2 regions of the Paenibacillus spongiae genome follow, and region 1 is predicted to be linked to the other one. Evidence: riboswitches for the same ligand, from Rfam matches in the RefSeq annotation. Region 1 holds a riboswitch; the other holds the start of a gene.
The links. A riboswitch is a leader RNA that binds a small molecule or an ion and turns the genes downstream of it on or off. The one in region 1 is predicted to bind cyclic di-AMP.

Region 2: linked by a shared signal. The riboswitch ahead of L1F29_RS00140 (resuscitation-promoting factor) and the one ahead of L1F29_RS26410 (C40 family peptidase) in region 1 are both predicted to bind cyclic di-AMP.

What each region holds. Positions count from the first base shown of each region.
Region 1 is NZ_CP091430.1:5,847,774-5,855,385, reverse strand. Features, by position in the region: gene L1F29_RS26435 (heavy metal translocating P-type ATPase) at 1-1,489, opposite strand, end outside; gene L1F29_RS26430 (D-alanyl-D-alanine carboxypeptidase family protein) at 1,714-2,967, shown strand; gene L1F29_RS26425 (ArsR/SmtB family transcription factor) at 3,043-3,411, shown strand; gene L1F29_RS26420 (DsbA family protein) at 3,525-4,250, shown strand; gene L1F29_RS26415 (disulfide oxidoreductase) at 4,276-4,686, shown strand; cyclic di-AMP (ydaO/yuaA leader) riboswitch at 4,756-4,890, shown strand; gene L1F29_RS26410 (C40 family peptidase) at 4,895-5,362, shown strand; gene L1F29_RS26405 (hypothetical protein) at 5,592-7,208, shown strand; gene L1F29_RS26400 (VOC family protein) at 7,234-7,612, shown strand, end outside.
Region 2 is NZ_CP091430.1:22,828-30,439, forward strand. Features, by position in the region: gene L1F29_RS00105 (PSP1 domain-containing protein) at 1-70, shown strand, start outside; gene L1F29_RS00110 (initiation-control protein YabA) at 146-511, shown strand; gene L1F29_RS00115 (tRNA1(Val) (adenine(37)-N6)-methyltransferase) at 657-1,424, shown strand; gene rsmI (16S rRNA (cytidine(1402)-2'-O)-methyltransferase) at 1,431-2,336, shown strand; gene L1F29_RS00125 (AbrB/MazE/SpoVT family DNA-binding domain-containing protein) at 2,463-2,717, opposite strand; gene L1F29_RS00130 (HD domain-containing protein) at 3,050-4,360, shown strand; gene L1F29_RS00135 (TatD family hydrolase) at 4,381-5,148, shown strand; cyclic di-AMP (ydaO/yuaA leader) riboswitch at 5,333-5,539, shown strand; gene L1F29_RS00140 (resuscitation-promoting factor) at 5,765-6,913, shown strand; gene rnmV (ribonuclease M5) at 7,027-7,596, shown strand; gene rsmA (16S rRNA (adenine(1518)-N(6)/adenine(1519)-N(6))-dimethyltransferase RsmA) at 7,593-7,612, shown strand, end outside.

The DNA of each region.
Region 1 (7,612 bases):
CTTCGACACGGGCACGGATTCCGCTGCCGAGCACCGTTTCGATGTCGGTTGCTTCCGCAGCCTCGATCCCATGACGGCGCAGTTCCTTCATGATGGCTTGCGCAAGCGGATGGGTCGACGATTTCTCGATCGCGCCGGCTACCGTCATGAACCGCTCGTCATCATAGCTGATCGTCTTCTCGACATGAGGCTGTCCCTTAGTCAGCGTTCCCGTCTTGTCGAAGGCGAGCGTATCAATCTTGCCCAGCTGCTCCAGGAACACGCCGCCCTTAATCAATATGCCGTTGCGGGCGTTCCGCGTAATGCCGGATACGATCGCGATCGGAGACGACAGGATTAAGGCGCAAGGGCATCCGACGATGAGTACGGCCAATCCTTGATAGAGCCACTCGCTCCAATCGCCGCCCAAGAACAGAGGAGGCACGACCATAACAAGAGCAGCGATGATCATGACGAGAGGCGTGTAATATCGCGCGAACTTATTAATGAACAGCTCGGTCGGCGTCTTCGTCTCCTGCGCTTCCTCGACAAGATGCAGAATCCGCGCAAGCGAGGAATCCTCGTAAGCTTTGTCGATGCGCACCTGAAGGACGCCTTCGTTGTTCAGGCTTCCGCCGAATACCGCTTCTCCCGCGGCTTTCTCCACCGGCAGCGATTCGCCTGTAATGGCGGCTTCATTAACGGAGCTTGCTCCTTCCAGCACCGTGCCGTCCGAAGGAATCTTCTCGCCGGGTCGGACAATAACCACGTCTCCTGCCAGCAGCGATGCGACCGGCACGACCGTCTCGCGTCCATTCTCCACCTTGACGGCTTCCTTAGGCGCTACCTTCAGAAGCGACTCCATCGAGCGCCTGGCCTTCTCCATCCCCAGGCCTTCCAGAAGCTCATTCAGTCCGAATAGGATGGCGACCAGCGTCGCTTCCTTCCATTCTCTGATGGCGATAGCGCCAATAAGGGCAATGGTCATGAGGGTATCGATGTTGAACCGCAGCGCAAATAAATTTCGAAGTCCGCGCAGAAAGGTCGAGTAGCCGCTAATCGCGGTTGCGACCAAATACATGCCGATTTGAATGTTCGGATCGATAACGCCATCGGATACGATTGCAGCGAAATAAATAACGGCGGAAAGCGCCAGAAGCTTGATCATGAGTGAATTGCCATGCCCATGGCTGTGAGAATGATCATGTCCCGCGTGGTCGTGATGATGACCGTGACCATGATGATGCCCGGAATGATCATGACCGGCATGATCATGCGCATCATGTCCTGTCTGATTGTGCGCATGCGCAGGCTGAGGCCGTTCGATAAAGGCACGCTCCGACTTCAGTATGCGTTCAACTTCCTGCATCGAGACGCGTGAATCGAGCTTCAGCTTCCCGGTCGTATAGATCAGCTGGGCGCTATCGCCATGCTCGAGCTGTTGAATCTGCTTCTCCAGCTTGAGTGTACAGCTGCCGCAGGATAGTCCCTTCACTCTGTATTCGTTCATGACGCATCCTTCTTTCATCACCAATATATGAATACTTGATCATATGATAGTTCAGATGCAGCTGGCTGTCAAACCCATTTTATTTAGCGTGTACAGAGATGGTGACGATCATCCGCTCTCTATTGCTTATTGATGAATGGGTTCTTCCTATGTTACGTTTATAACAGCCACCACGAGCTCCATCACAGCTTCATTCCATTTACGTCTTCTAGGAGGTCTACTGGATGATGCCGCCTCACTATTTAAGATGCTTGTCCGTCGTGTTACTGCTGATTTGCTGCCAATTGTGGTCAGTTCATTGGACAGCGGCAGCGGCAGAAGGAGATCCATTGACGGCGGCGGATGAAGGGCTGCAGGCAGAGCCCAAGCTTCAGGCTGAAGCTGCGATTCTCATGGATGCGCGTACCGGAACGGTATTGTATGCGCATAATGCCGACAAACCATTGTATCCGGCAAGTATTACGAAGATCGTGACGGGTATCATTGCGCTTGAAACCGCCGCCGATCTGAACAGTCTGGTTACCGTCTCGAAGGAAGCCCGTCACGAGGATGGAACGCGGGTCTTTCTTGCCGAAGGCGAGCAGCAGACGCTTGAGAATCTCGTTTATGGCATGTTAGTCAACTCCGGTAATGACGCCGCAACCGCTATCGCCGAGTTTATCGACGGCACGAAGGAGAAATTCGCCGAACGGATGAACACCTTCGTACGCGATAAAGCAGGCGCCGCGCAAACAAACTTTGTCAATCCAAGCGGACTCCCCGACCCGCTGCAGGTAACGACAGCACTGGATATGGCGCATATTGCCCAATATGCGATGAAGAACGAGACCTTCCGAACCATCGTTGGAACCACGAAGCGCCCGTGGAAGGGAGCGGAATGGACATCAGAGCTTATCAACCACAATAAATTGCTTGGAACCTATGAAGGCGCTACCGGAATCAAGAACGGCTTTACCAATGCATCCGGCTTTACGCTGGTCGCTTCAGCGATGCGGGACGAGATGGAGCTGATCGGCGTTATTTTGAAAGCGCCAACAAATAATGGGATTTATGCGGATATGCGTAAACTGCTGGATTACGGCTTTGCGGGCTTCGAGCTTAAGAAGCTGTTCGATGCCGGCGAGTCCTACCCCCAGCCAGCCGAGAAGGGAGCTCCCACATTCGTTGCTTCCGAAGAAATATGGGCGGTTACACCCCGGGGCGAGCAACCGGACATAAGAGTCGAGCCTAGCGGCAGTGTGCAGGTTCAGACCTCCAAGGGGATGATTGCGGCAGGGAAGATGACCGTGATTGAACCCGGTGTTAACGACGAGCCTCTTCAGATGAGCGGCAAGCAAGTTTATGAAGAGACAGGAAACCCGATGAATCTTTGGCTAATCTTCGTTTTTATGGCTTGGCTGGTTATGAATGCATTCCTCGTATTTATTGCCTACCTCCGCTATAGAAAAAAAAGGAAATATCGTTCACCAGAATGGTAAGAACACCTTCGTGCTCCCGTCATTTTCTGTGATATAATAGCTCTCAAATAAGATGCGAGGGATAACGGTGACAATATGACTGAAAAACTGGTACAAGATGCATGCGACGATCCGTGCAGCGGGACGGAAGCCGATGTCCAAGATGTTCGCGAGAAATTAATCGGCGATGAGGCGGCTTCCGAGCTGGCCGATTTGTTCAAGGCTCTGGGCGATCCGACGCGGGTCAAGCTGATTCATGCGCTCCTTCAATCGGAGCTGTGCGTGCATGATCTGACGGTGGTTCTTGGAATGGGGCAGTCTGCCGTGTCCCATCAGCTGCGCTTCCTGCGCAATCTGCGTATCGTCAAGCGCCGCAAAGTAGGCAAGACCGTGTATTACTCCCTTGATGACGATCATGTCGAGCAGATTTTCATGCAGACCCTGCAGCATTTGAAGCATGACTGAATCAAGCAGGAGCGTCATCTTATTATGCGGACGGCGGCCGTGCCCAGTGCATGGCTATTAAGTCTGCAGGCCAAGCGAAAGAAATAAGAATGGGTAGAGGAGAGAGGTAACAGATGGGTGAAGCAAGGAAGGGACAAGCTGCGAAAGGACATGCTCCCAAGAGTTCTTCCAAGAGACCGCCGGTGAAGAAGGGGCCTAAGAATTTAATCATTTTCACGACGATATTGGTTGGATTGTTCGTCCTGCTGGTTGTATTGAACCAAGCGACGAAGGATCCGGTGACGGTGGCGCTCGACAGCACACCGGATATTACGAATCAGCCGGTGGAAGGCAGCCAGGATGCCAAGGTTACGATCGTGGAATTCGGGGATTACATGTGCCCGTCCTGCAAATTATGGGGAGAGCAGATTTATCCGAAGCTCCAGAAGGATTATATCGAGACCGGCAAAGCGAAGTTTGCCTATATAAACGTGCTGTTCCACAATGAGTCGGGAGTGGGAGCACTTGCTAGCGAGTCCGTATTGGCGCAGAATCCGGATGCCTTCTGGCCGTTCCACAAAGCGTTGTTCGACGCCCAGCCTTCAGTCAACCATGATGAACCTTGGCTGACCAAAGAGAAGGTGCTGGAAGTGGCGGGCAAGGTCCAGCCTGCAATCGATACCGATAAGATGAAGGCGGATATGGAAGCCGACGCGGCGAAGACGCAAGTCGATCTGGACGAGAAGCTCGTGAAGGATTTTAAAATCAGCTCAACGCCGACGATCATGATCAATAACGTCAAACTCGATAATCCGTTCGATTACGATGCAATCGTCAAGCTCATCGAGGAACAGCTCTAACCATTTTGAATAGCGGGGGCGCAGGATGAAATTTCGTGAATATACGTTGTACATGGCTTGGATCGTAGCTGTCGTTGCAACGCTCGGCAGTCTCTATTTTAGCGAAATACGCGGATATATTCCGTGCGAATTATGTTGGTACCAGCGCATTCTGATGTACCCTCTGTCGATCATTTTGGGGATCGCAGCGTATAATACGGAGACAAGCATTAAGAAGTATGTGCTGCCATTATCCATCTTCGGGGGTTTCATCTCGCTGTTCCATTACTTGGAGCAGAAGGTGCCGGGGTTTGCTTCGATTAAGCCTTGTACGCAAGGCGTTCCCTGCAATATCGATTATATTAACTGGCTCGGTTTTATCACCATACCGTTCCTGGCCTTGATCGCGTTCACGCTCATTACGGTGCTCATGATTTTGACAAAATCCGAAAAATGAAAGGATTCTAATAAATAATAAAGAGGAAAAACACGGAAATCCTCGAATTACTTTTCTAGAGCATGCAGGATGACACTTATGCCTAATTCTCCGGCAAGGAGAAACGGGGGACCCAATCTGGGTGAATTGATCTTCAATAGGAAGATAATAGGGACCTTCAACCGAACCCCTCAGCTAACCTCGTAGGCAACGAAGGGAGAAAGTCAGTTTGAAAAAAGCTTTCATATCGTTAGTAGCAGGGGTCATGATATTTGCAGGAGGAGGAAGTGTTTTCGCAGCACAGACTCCATTGAACGAATCCATCGATCAGGTGATCGGCACGCCTTACAAGTGGGGCGGAACGACCGAGAAGGGATTTGATTGCTCGGGATTCATCATCTATATCTTCGATCAGTTCAAGGTAGACCTCCCAAGAACGTCCAGCTCGCAAGCAGAGACGGGTACTGAAGTAAGCCAGGACGAGCTCCGCGAAGGCGATCTCGTATTCTTCAATACGAGCGGCAAAGGCGTTTCGCATGCCGGAATCTATGTAGGGGACGGCAAATTCGCCCATTCCTCCAGCAGCAAAGGGGTCGTCATTAGTAAATTGTCCGATTCCTATTACAAGGAACGTTATGTAACGGCTAGACGTGTCGTCTCCTCCGAAACGTATGCATCTGTCATGAAGAGCGAGTAGGAAGAGGATTCAACCCATAGCGACAAGGAAAGACCGGATGGCTATCCGGTCTTTTTGCCATGTCGAATGATGCAAGCAACAAGAAGCGTGAAGCCGGATGAATGATTTTGATTTTGGAGCGGTAGAGAGATATCGCCATAAAAGTAGTTTACGCAGAGCGTTAATGCGACTAGAATGCAAGTGAAGGCGCTTTCTGCAAGCGAATTGATAATTCATTGGGGGAGATTCAATGGCCATTCATTATCCGAATAAGGTGAACGTGAACGCAGCAGACTTAGAGCTTGCCATCCGGCAGGGCTGTCATCCGATGCAGCAGCAGTTCGATCCGCAGCATGACGATCTTCCGTATTTCGGCAATATGATGAGCGGGCCGGAACCGGGGAATACGCATTTTACGAATTACTCCATCTCCCATGTCCCCGGCAGGTGGCTGAACGCATTATTGAATGCGGAGGATGCTCTGGGAATTCCACTGGATGAATCGGTCATAGACAATCTTGCCCGGTGCACGTACAAGGCCTTCAGCCATCCGATGAGCATGCCTCAATTGATCGATCTGCATACCTTCGAGCCCGTGCAGACAAGTGATCTGCATAACCTGCGGGAAGCGGCTCATGCGTTGTATGCACTGATCAAATATCGAAACGATGCGCAGGCGCTCGATATTTCGAAGCGGTTTATCAAGACGGTTTCGAAGTATTTTAATTTTACTACCGGGGAATGGGAGGAAGAACGGTTTCACCTGGACACGGGAGGCAGCACGACGTTCACTTGCGGAGAGGTGCGCACATTCCCGATTTCATTCGGGAGATTTATCGGCCCTCTTGTGAAGCTGTATAAGGCATGCGGCCTGGAGGAAGCGCTGGTGCTTGCGATCCGGCTCAAGGACTATGCATTCGCAAATGTGATCAACGAGCGGGGCGATTACGATGTGCGCGTATTCGGCGACCATACGCACTCCACAACGGCGATGATCTCTTCCTTGGCGCAGCTGGGCGAGGTGTTGGGAGACCGCTCGATTCTGGACCGGGTCTCTGCTTTCATGGAGAATGGGCTGCGGGAGATCGCATTGGAATTCGGTTGGTGCATCGAAAGTTATCATCGCAAGGATCACTGGGGCGAAATCAATAATACGTCGGATATGATGGAAACCTGTCTGATTCTGGGGAAAGCGGGCTACGCAGGCTATTTCCAGCAAGCGGAACGGATTTTACGGTCACACTTTCTGCCCTCCCAGCTGCTGGACACCTGCTTCATTCCCGATTCGGACTGTCCGGATCACGATTACCGCCATAAGCTTGCCTCCCGTTCCAAAGGGGCCTTCGGCTTCCCTTGTCCTTACGGGCATGAATACGAGAAGGATTACGTCATCTCCTTCAACTGGGACATCGTGGGCGGCGGCGTCGGCGGGCTTTGCGAAGCGTATCGGGACAAGGTGACGAAGAAGGACGGATTGATCAGCATTAACTTGCATTTTGACCATAGCGATGCCGATATTGAGGTCCAAAGCCCGTACACCCATCAGGATGTGATGGAGATTCTCGTGAAACGTAAGCATCCGGTCCGGCTGCGGCTCTCGGATTGGATGGAAGCAGGCAGCATGACGATATCAACCGATAATGCGGACGCCGCGTATCTCATCTCCGATGGCTGGCTGTACTTTCATGGATTGGAGGATGGCGACCGTATACGGATCCGATTCCGAATGCCGCTCGAAACGAAGCATTATCCATTCCGGGAGGAAGCTTTCACGTTCCAGTGGCGGGGAGACGCTGTGGCAGCAGCCGATAATAAGGGTCGGAGGCTTTGTTATTTCGACGATCTTGCTGAAATCGCACAACAATAAAGGTAATAGGATGGTGGTTAGACAGATGATAAAGCATGAAGCGATTCATCACGTGAGCCTGATCGTGAGCGACATCGAACGGGCAAGGGCGTTCTATAAGGAAATACTCGGCTTGCGCGAGATACCGAGACCGCCCTTCGACTTTCCCGGCGAGTGGTTTGCCGTCGGCGAGACGGGGCAACAGCTGCACTTGATCGTACACGATGGACAAACGAAGCGAACCGGCGGCATCGACACGCGGGACGGCCATTTTGCCATCCGGGTCGGCGATTTCGACGAAACCGTCGAATGGCTGCGGCAGCATGGCATTGAGCATCGGGCTAATCGCGACAGCATTACCGGATTCGCGCAAATTTTTCTGCTTGATCCCGATCGTAATGTTATTGAACTGAATGCAGCGCGGC
Region 2 (7,612 bases), 1.8 Mb from region 1:
CGTCCATGTTCAGCTGTTTGAAGGCGGCAAGCCGAAGGAACTGCCGCTGGATGATGTCGTGGTCAAGTAATATCTCGTTGGCGAATAGTCCGAAGCCGAGCGTCTTTGGGGTGGGAAATTGAACAAGAACGATATATTCAATAAGATGGATGAGTTGGAGTCGAGAACTGGTAACTTGTATCAAGAGCTGGGAACGCTTAAGCAGCATGTGAAGGCGCTCCTGGAAGAAAACAAGCGGCTGAGTATCGAGAATCAACAGCTGCGCAAAATTTTTAAGCGTGAGACGGCCATTCATACGAATCCACAAACGCCAAAATCGATTACGGTAGACGTATCTGAGGAAGCGATCCCGGAAGAACCGCCGGTACCGGTTGACCAGACTGCTGTCGGAGAAGGCTATGACAACCTGGCCCGCCTATATCACGAAGGATTTCATATCTGTAATGTCTATTACGGACATTTGCGTACGGAAGGCGACTGTCTGTTCTGCCTGTCCTTTCTTAATAAATAGGGGTGTTGTCAGCCGAAAGCGACAACGATGATTCGGAAGTACCGAGGCCGTCCTTGAATAAGGACGGCTTTATCTTTTAAACTATAGAATAGTAAGGTTCTCATAAGCAGGGTTTGAAACGGGGAAAGCGGGGGTATACAAGAGCGTGTATAAAGAAAGTGATCTTCAACCTGGAGAACGATTGGATGACTTGCTGACGCATCAGCTATCTATTATTCAGAGCAGGGAAGTGTTCAGCTTCTCGATGGATGCGGTATTGCTTGCCCGGTTCGCAGGGGTCCCGATGCGTGGAACAATTCTCGATCTCTGTACAGGCAACGGCGTCGTCCCCTTGCTGCTTACAACGCGGTCGCAAGCCATGATCGATGCCGTAGAAATTCAGCCGAGGCTGGCGGATATGGCGCGGAGGAGTGTTGCGATGAATGGCCTGCAAGAGCGAATCCGGATTTATGAAGCCGATCTGCGGGATTATCACAAACAGAGCGGGTATGGAAAATACGATGCGATAACGGTGAATCCGCCTTATCTGCCGGCAAATAGCGGAGATAAGAATGTGAATGAGCATTACGCCATGGCACGGCATGAAATAAACGGTTCCCTGGAGGAGATTGTGGCGGCATGCGCAAAGCTTATCCGTACCGGAGGCCGAGTATCGATGGTGCACCGGCCTTCCCGTTTTGTCGAGATCGTAGAGCTGATGCGCCGGTATAAGCTTGAGCCGAAGCGGGTCCGATTCGTTCATCCGCGTGTCGAGGCGGAGGCGAATATGGTGCTGATTGAATCGGTCCGAGATGCGAAGCCTGACGTCAAGCTGCTCGCTCCGCTCATCGTATATAGTGAAGAGAAACAATACAACAAAGAAATCATGGACATTTATTATGGGGGACAAGCGTCCTTAAGCGAGGGAATGTAAATCGTCATGAATGTGCAAAGAAGCTTTAGTCGAGGCAGTGAGAGCGCAGCGGCGGAACGAAGCGGGACGTTGTACCTGGTTGGAACGCCGATCGGCAATTTGGAGGATATGACCTTCCGCGCGATACGCACGCTGAAGGAAGTCGATATCATCGCTGCCGAGGATACGCGCCAAACCCGCAAGCTGCTGACCCATTATGAAATTGCGACACGTCTTGTCAGCTATCATGAACATAACAAGCAGGCTAGCGGTATAGAGCTGATCCGCTTGCTGATGGAAGGGCAATCGATCGCGCTGGTGAGCGATGCGGGGCTCCCGGCTATATCCGATCCTGGGGCGGACCTGGTTGCATCCGCGGTGGAGCATCATATTAGCGTCGTTCCGATACCCGGCGCGAATGCGGCATTGTCGGCGTTGATCATATCGGGCCAACCGACCGACCGTTTCTCCTTTGTCGGATTCCCGCCGCGCGACCGTAAGCCGTTAGCGCAATGGCTGCAGCAGCTGCGGAAGCAGGAAGGTACCCTTATTTGTTATGAATCACCACATCGGGTGGGAAAGACATTAGCGGCTATGCATGAGAATTGGGGTGACCGTCCGATCGCCATGGTCCGCGAGCTGACCAAACGGCATGAGGAAGCAGTCAGAGGAACAATTACAGAATGCTTACAATGGTTAGAAGAGAACCCGGCCATGGGTGAATATTGTTTAGTTATCGCCGGGTATGATGGAACCGTAACCGGAGAGGGGCAAGAGGAGGAGGATCGGCCCTGGTGGAAGGGACTGGAGCTGTCGGAGCATGTTAGCCGTTACGAGGAGCAAACCGGCGATCGGAGAGAGGCGATCAAAAAAGCGGCTCAAGATCTAGGACTGCCTAAGCGCGATGTATATAATGAACTAATGCGAAAGTAGGAGGCGGACAAAAAAAAGGGCCTTCCTGAGGGGTTCTTGGCTCAGGAAGGCAGTAAGGAGTATAAAAAAGGTTAGAATTAACAAGTTGATTAATTCTATTATAACTCATAATTCCGAATTTGTCTCTTATTTTGTGACGGGAGTTGGTAATTCGGTCAAACAAACGTTGCAAACGATTTTTCCTTTGAAATATGTAACGTTCTCTGCATTGCCGCAGAAGATACAAGCAGGCTCGTATTTCTTCAACATGATCCGTTCACCATCTACATATATCTCAAGCGCGTCCTTCTCGCCAATACCGAGCGTACGGCGCAGCTCAATTGGGATAACAACACGTCCAAGCTCATCAACTTTCCGAACAATTCCTGTCGATTTCATCATAATCTATCGTGTCCCCTCTCAAAAAGTAATTCGTCATAATTCGACAAAATTCTATCATTTCTTTTCTCTATAGTACCAACGTTTACCAAAATAGTCAATACCGAATTGGACCGGAGTAGGCTCTTATTTGCTAAAATCGCTATAGAGATAAGGTTATTAAGCTATACTTATCGTACAACATCAGAATTCATTTTGGAAATAAAATTACGACATTGTTCGACATTAAATCTAAAATTGTGTCGAAAATTTGTCTAAAGCTTCTTGTTAAGGGTTAAAACCCCTATTGGTATTATGTTGTAATAACGGGTTACTAGAGTAGGGAGGGATCACCCATGTATGCGAAGATGCGTCCGCTGGCAGAAGAGAAAGTGTTTAAGGATCCGGTTCACAAGTATATCTACGTTCAAGACGAAACGGTATGGAACCTTATTAATACCAGAGAATTCCAACGACTTCGGCGCATACGCCAGCTGGGCACCTCCTATCTGACGTTCCATGGCGCCGAGCACAGCCGGTTCTCCCATTCGCTTGGCGTATATGAAATTACACGGAAAATCATCTCGCAGTTCGAGCGCGGCGGGTACTCCGATTGGCCTAGAAACGAGAAGTTGGTTTCCCTATGCGCGGCTCTCCTTCATGATGTCGGACACGGTCCGTTCTCGCATTCCATCGAGGAGGTATTCGAAACCCATCACGAGGAATGGACATGTCGTATATTATTAGAAGAAACGGAAATCAACGACGTGCTCCGAAGGGTCGATCCGTCCTTTCCGGAGCAGGTTTCAGCCGTTATTTGCAAGACCTATGAGCGTCCCATCGTCATGAGTCTGGTCTCGAGTCAGATGGACGCCGACCGCATGGATTATCTCCTGCGCGACGCTTATTTTACAGGGGTCAATTATGGCACATTCGATCTGGAGCGCATTCTCCGTGTGCTTCGTCCCCACCAGGATCAAATCGTCGTCAAGGAGAGCGGCATGCATGCCGTTGAAGATTACTTGATGTCCCGTTACCAGATGTATTGGCAGGTTTATTTTCACCCGGTTACCCGCAGCTCGGAAATTATTCTCAGGCAAATTTTCCGCAGAGCCAAAGAGCTCTATGGGAGCAGCTACAGCTTCGCTTGGATGATTGATCCGCTTGAACATTTGCTTCAGGGCACAATAGATGTGGAAGGGTATTTATCGCTTGATGAAGCGCTTGTCCAGACGGCATTCGTCCAATGGCAGAAGGAAGCGGATCCGGTTCTGTCCGACTTGTGTCAGCGGTTCTTAAACCGTAAACTATATAAGTATGTCACCATGGATGAAGCGAATGAAACGTTGTGGCGGCAAATACGCGACGAATTTCATTCTGCCGGGCTCCACCCGGAATATCACCTTGAAATCGACTTCCCGCTGGATTTGCCATACGATGTTTATCAGCCGGGAGCAGCCGTATCGGAGAAAGACGAAAAACCGCCGATTTTGCTTCTCGACCAGGAGGAGCGTTTGTCAGAGATATCGGCAAAATCCGATATAATTCGATCCATTACCGGCCTTCACCGCGGGAAATATCACCTCTATTTCCCGATGGAGAAAGTGCGTGAGAAGGCGGCGTATTTCTCGCAAGCCGTGCGTGATGTATTTGGCTTTTACTTGTAGAAAGGGGTTTGTCTTCATTGATGTTAATCGACACTCACACCCACTTGGATTCCTATAAATTCGACGCTGACCGCGCAGAAGTCATCGAAAGGGCGCGGGCTGCCGGAATCGAAAAATTAATCAATATCGGGTTCAACCGCGAAACGATTCCGACTACGATGGAATTAGCGGAACGTTATGATTTTATTTACGCCGTTGTCGGGTGGCATCCCGTGGACAGCATCGAGATGCTTCCTGGGGATTTGGATTGGATCGCCTCGCTCTGCGATCATCCGAAGGTTGTGGCGATCGGGGAAATAGGCCTCGATTATCACTGGGATACGTCGCCGAAGGATATCCAGCAGCGGGTATTCCGGCAGCAGATCGAGCTGGCCAAGCAGAAGAAGCTGCCGATCGTCATTCATAACCGCGACGCTCATGAGGATGTCGTCCGTATCCTGAAAGAAGAGCGGGCACAAGAGGTTGGCGGCGTGATGCACTGTTACTCCGGCAGCTGGGAAACGGCCAAGCAATGCCTGGACATGAACTTCTATATTTCGTTCGGAGGACCGGTCACATTCCAGAATGCGCGTGTCCCGAAAGAGGTGCTCGCCCGGGTGCCGCTGGACCGTCTTCTCATCGAAACGGACTCCCCATATTTGGCTCCGCATCCATATCGCGGAAAGCGAAATGAATCGGCTTACGTGCGGCTGGTTGCCGAGGCTGCAGCGGAAATAACAGGCAAATCTTTGGAACAAATTTCCAAAATCACGACTGAGAATGCATTAAGATGTTTTAACATTGGGTGAAAAGAGCTCTGAGAGCAAGGATTTGGGACCAATCCCACGAAAAAACTAATTTTCAATCAAGAAATCGCCAGTTTTTCGCGAGTTTATCCTTAAAATTCGTTAAAATCGTCATTAATCGCTTCTTTACAATTTGGAGCAAAAGACGGTATCATTCATCTCAGAGCTTTTGAAACATTGTATTCCTTTTCCAATATCGCTTAATCTCCAGTATGGAGAGCGGGGGAACCAAGAGCGTACGCTGAATCGAATTTTTGGCGTGTGCCTGTTGAATTCTTCTTGGGGTGAATTTATGCAGCGGTACTTTAGTTTTGTAAAGTGCCGAAGTGCGAATAGGGCGACTCTCTTGCCCGAACCCGACAGCTAACCTCGTAAGCGCAAATAGAGAGATCAACCTCGTGCATCCATTCCATGCTACCTGTATTTTGGGGAAGCCACGAAACAGATCCTCTGTCGTCGGCTTCTTTTTATTTTTGAATAATGCGTAAACTGACGACATAGGGTGTATACATGGAGGTGGGCATGAGGAAGAGCGTGTGTGCACGCTAAATCTAACTAGTCGCGTCAAATTTAATCATGCATAATTCGACGGCGGGGCTATGTAAGGAGGACCGATGAAGTGGGCCAACTCCAGCTTAAGGACACCCATGGGAAACGATCATCCAGCATGTCTTTCGCATTGCGATGGAAGCATGAGAACTTGCGTTTAATTATTCTAAGCGCTATGATCTCAATCGCTATGACTTTCATGTTTCTGGTGTTGTTGTACGGGACGGCTGACAAGCGCGTATCCGTAGTAGTTAACGGACAGGAAAACATTGTTTCAACCAAGCAATGGGTCCTTCAACGCCTACTGGATGAACAAGCCATCACGATTGGACCGAACGATAAAGTGTCCATGCCTCTGAATGGAGGCGTAAAGGACGGCGACCGTATTGTTATTGATCATGCGGTACCGCTCCAAGTGAAGGCTGACGGCAAGGTAAGAACGTTGTACACGACAGAAAAAACAGTTAGGGAAGCGATCGATCAAGCTAATATATCGGTTCGCAATCAAGATAAGGTACTTCCTGCCATGGATACGGCGGTCCAGCCGAACATGTCCGTTACGGTCGTGAGGATCGATAAGCACCTCTCACAGAATTCCTACACGGTGCCGTTCACGGTCGTCAAGAAGGAAGACCCGAATTTGCCGCAAGGCAAACAAAAGTTAATGCAGGTGGGCAAAGAAGGTACCGTTGTGAAGCGTTATGAGAAGGTGTTTGCGGACGGGAAAATGGTGTCGCATACGCTTGTATCGAAGATGACGCAAGCGACGGCCATCAATCAAGTCGTGGCAGTCGGAACGAAGAAAGAAGAGCCGAAGGTTACGGTGTTGTCCGCGAAGGCGCCGTCTGTGGCGACAATGACGAAGAAGGGCGTCACGTTTAAGCCCAAGAAAGTCTTAAAGAATGTAACGTTAACGGCTTATTCGGCAGGCGTCGAGTCTACCGGTAAGAGTAAAGGGCATCCACAGTACGGCATTACGGCTTCCGGCGCACGCGTCAAGGAAGGACGTACCATTGCCGTCGATCCGAAGGTCATTCCGATCGGCTGGTGGGTGTATATCGAAGGTATCGGTTTCCGCCGTGCGGAAGATACAGGCGGCGCGATCAAAGGCAATAAGATCGACGTTTATTTCGACAGCGAGAAATATGCGGATCGCTTCGGTCGGAAGAAGGGCTATACGGTATACGTACTGGGGCCGAAGAAACCGGAATCGATCTGATATTAGCGGCTGTGATTAATTATTATCGTATTTCAAAAGGAAATATGCCATCATAAAGGAGAGGCGACGCCTCTTCTTTTTGTATGTTTGTCTAGAGGGGATGAAGGAACGGCATGATCAAGGAAATCATCGTCGTAGAGGGCAAGGACGATACGGTTGCCATTAAGCGGGCGCTTGAAGCGGAGACGATCGAGACAGGCGGTTCTGCGGTCGGTGAAGACGTGCTCCGAAGAGTGGCGCTTGCCCAGCAGCGCAGAGGGGTTATTATCTTTACGGATCCGGATCATGCAGGCGAACGAATCCGTAAAATTGTCGCGCAGCGGGTTCCAGGCTGCAAGCATGCGTTTCTTCCGCAGGAAGAAGCGCTCTATAAGGGCGATATCGGGGTAGAGAATGCATCGCCTGAAGCAATAAGACGGGCGCTTGCGAATGTACGGACGGAAGTCGCAGAGGAACAAGCGGATACGGCGCCGGAGATTACGTGGGATGACTTGATGAAGGCCGGACTGCTGGTAAATGCCCAAGCGTCGGAGCGCAGGCTCAGAATGGGCAACTTACTCGGGATCGGTTATGCGAACGGGAAACAGTTCTATAAGCGCTGCACCATGTTCCGGATAACGCGTGAAGAATTCGAGCAGGCGTTAGCGCGTATGGAGCAGGAGAACGGGGGAAGCGAATCATGACGCAGGCAGACGTAGC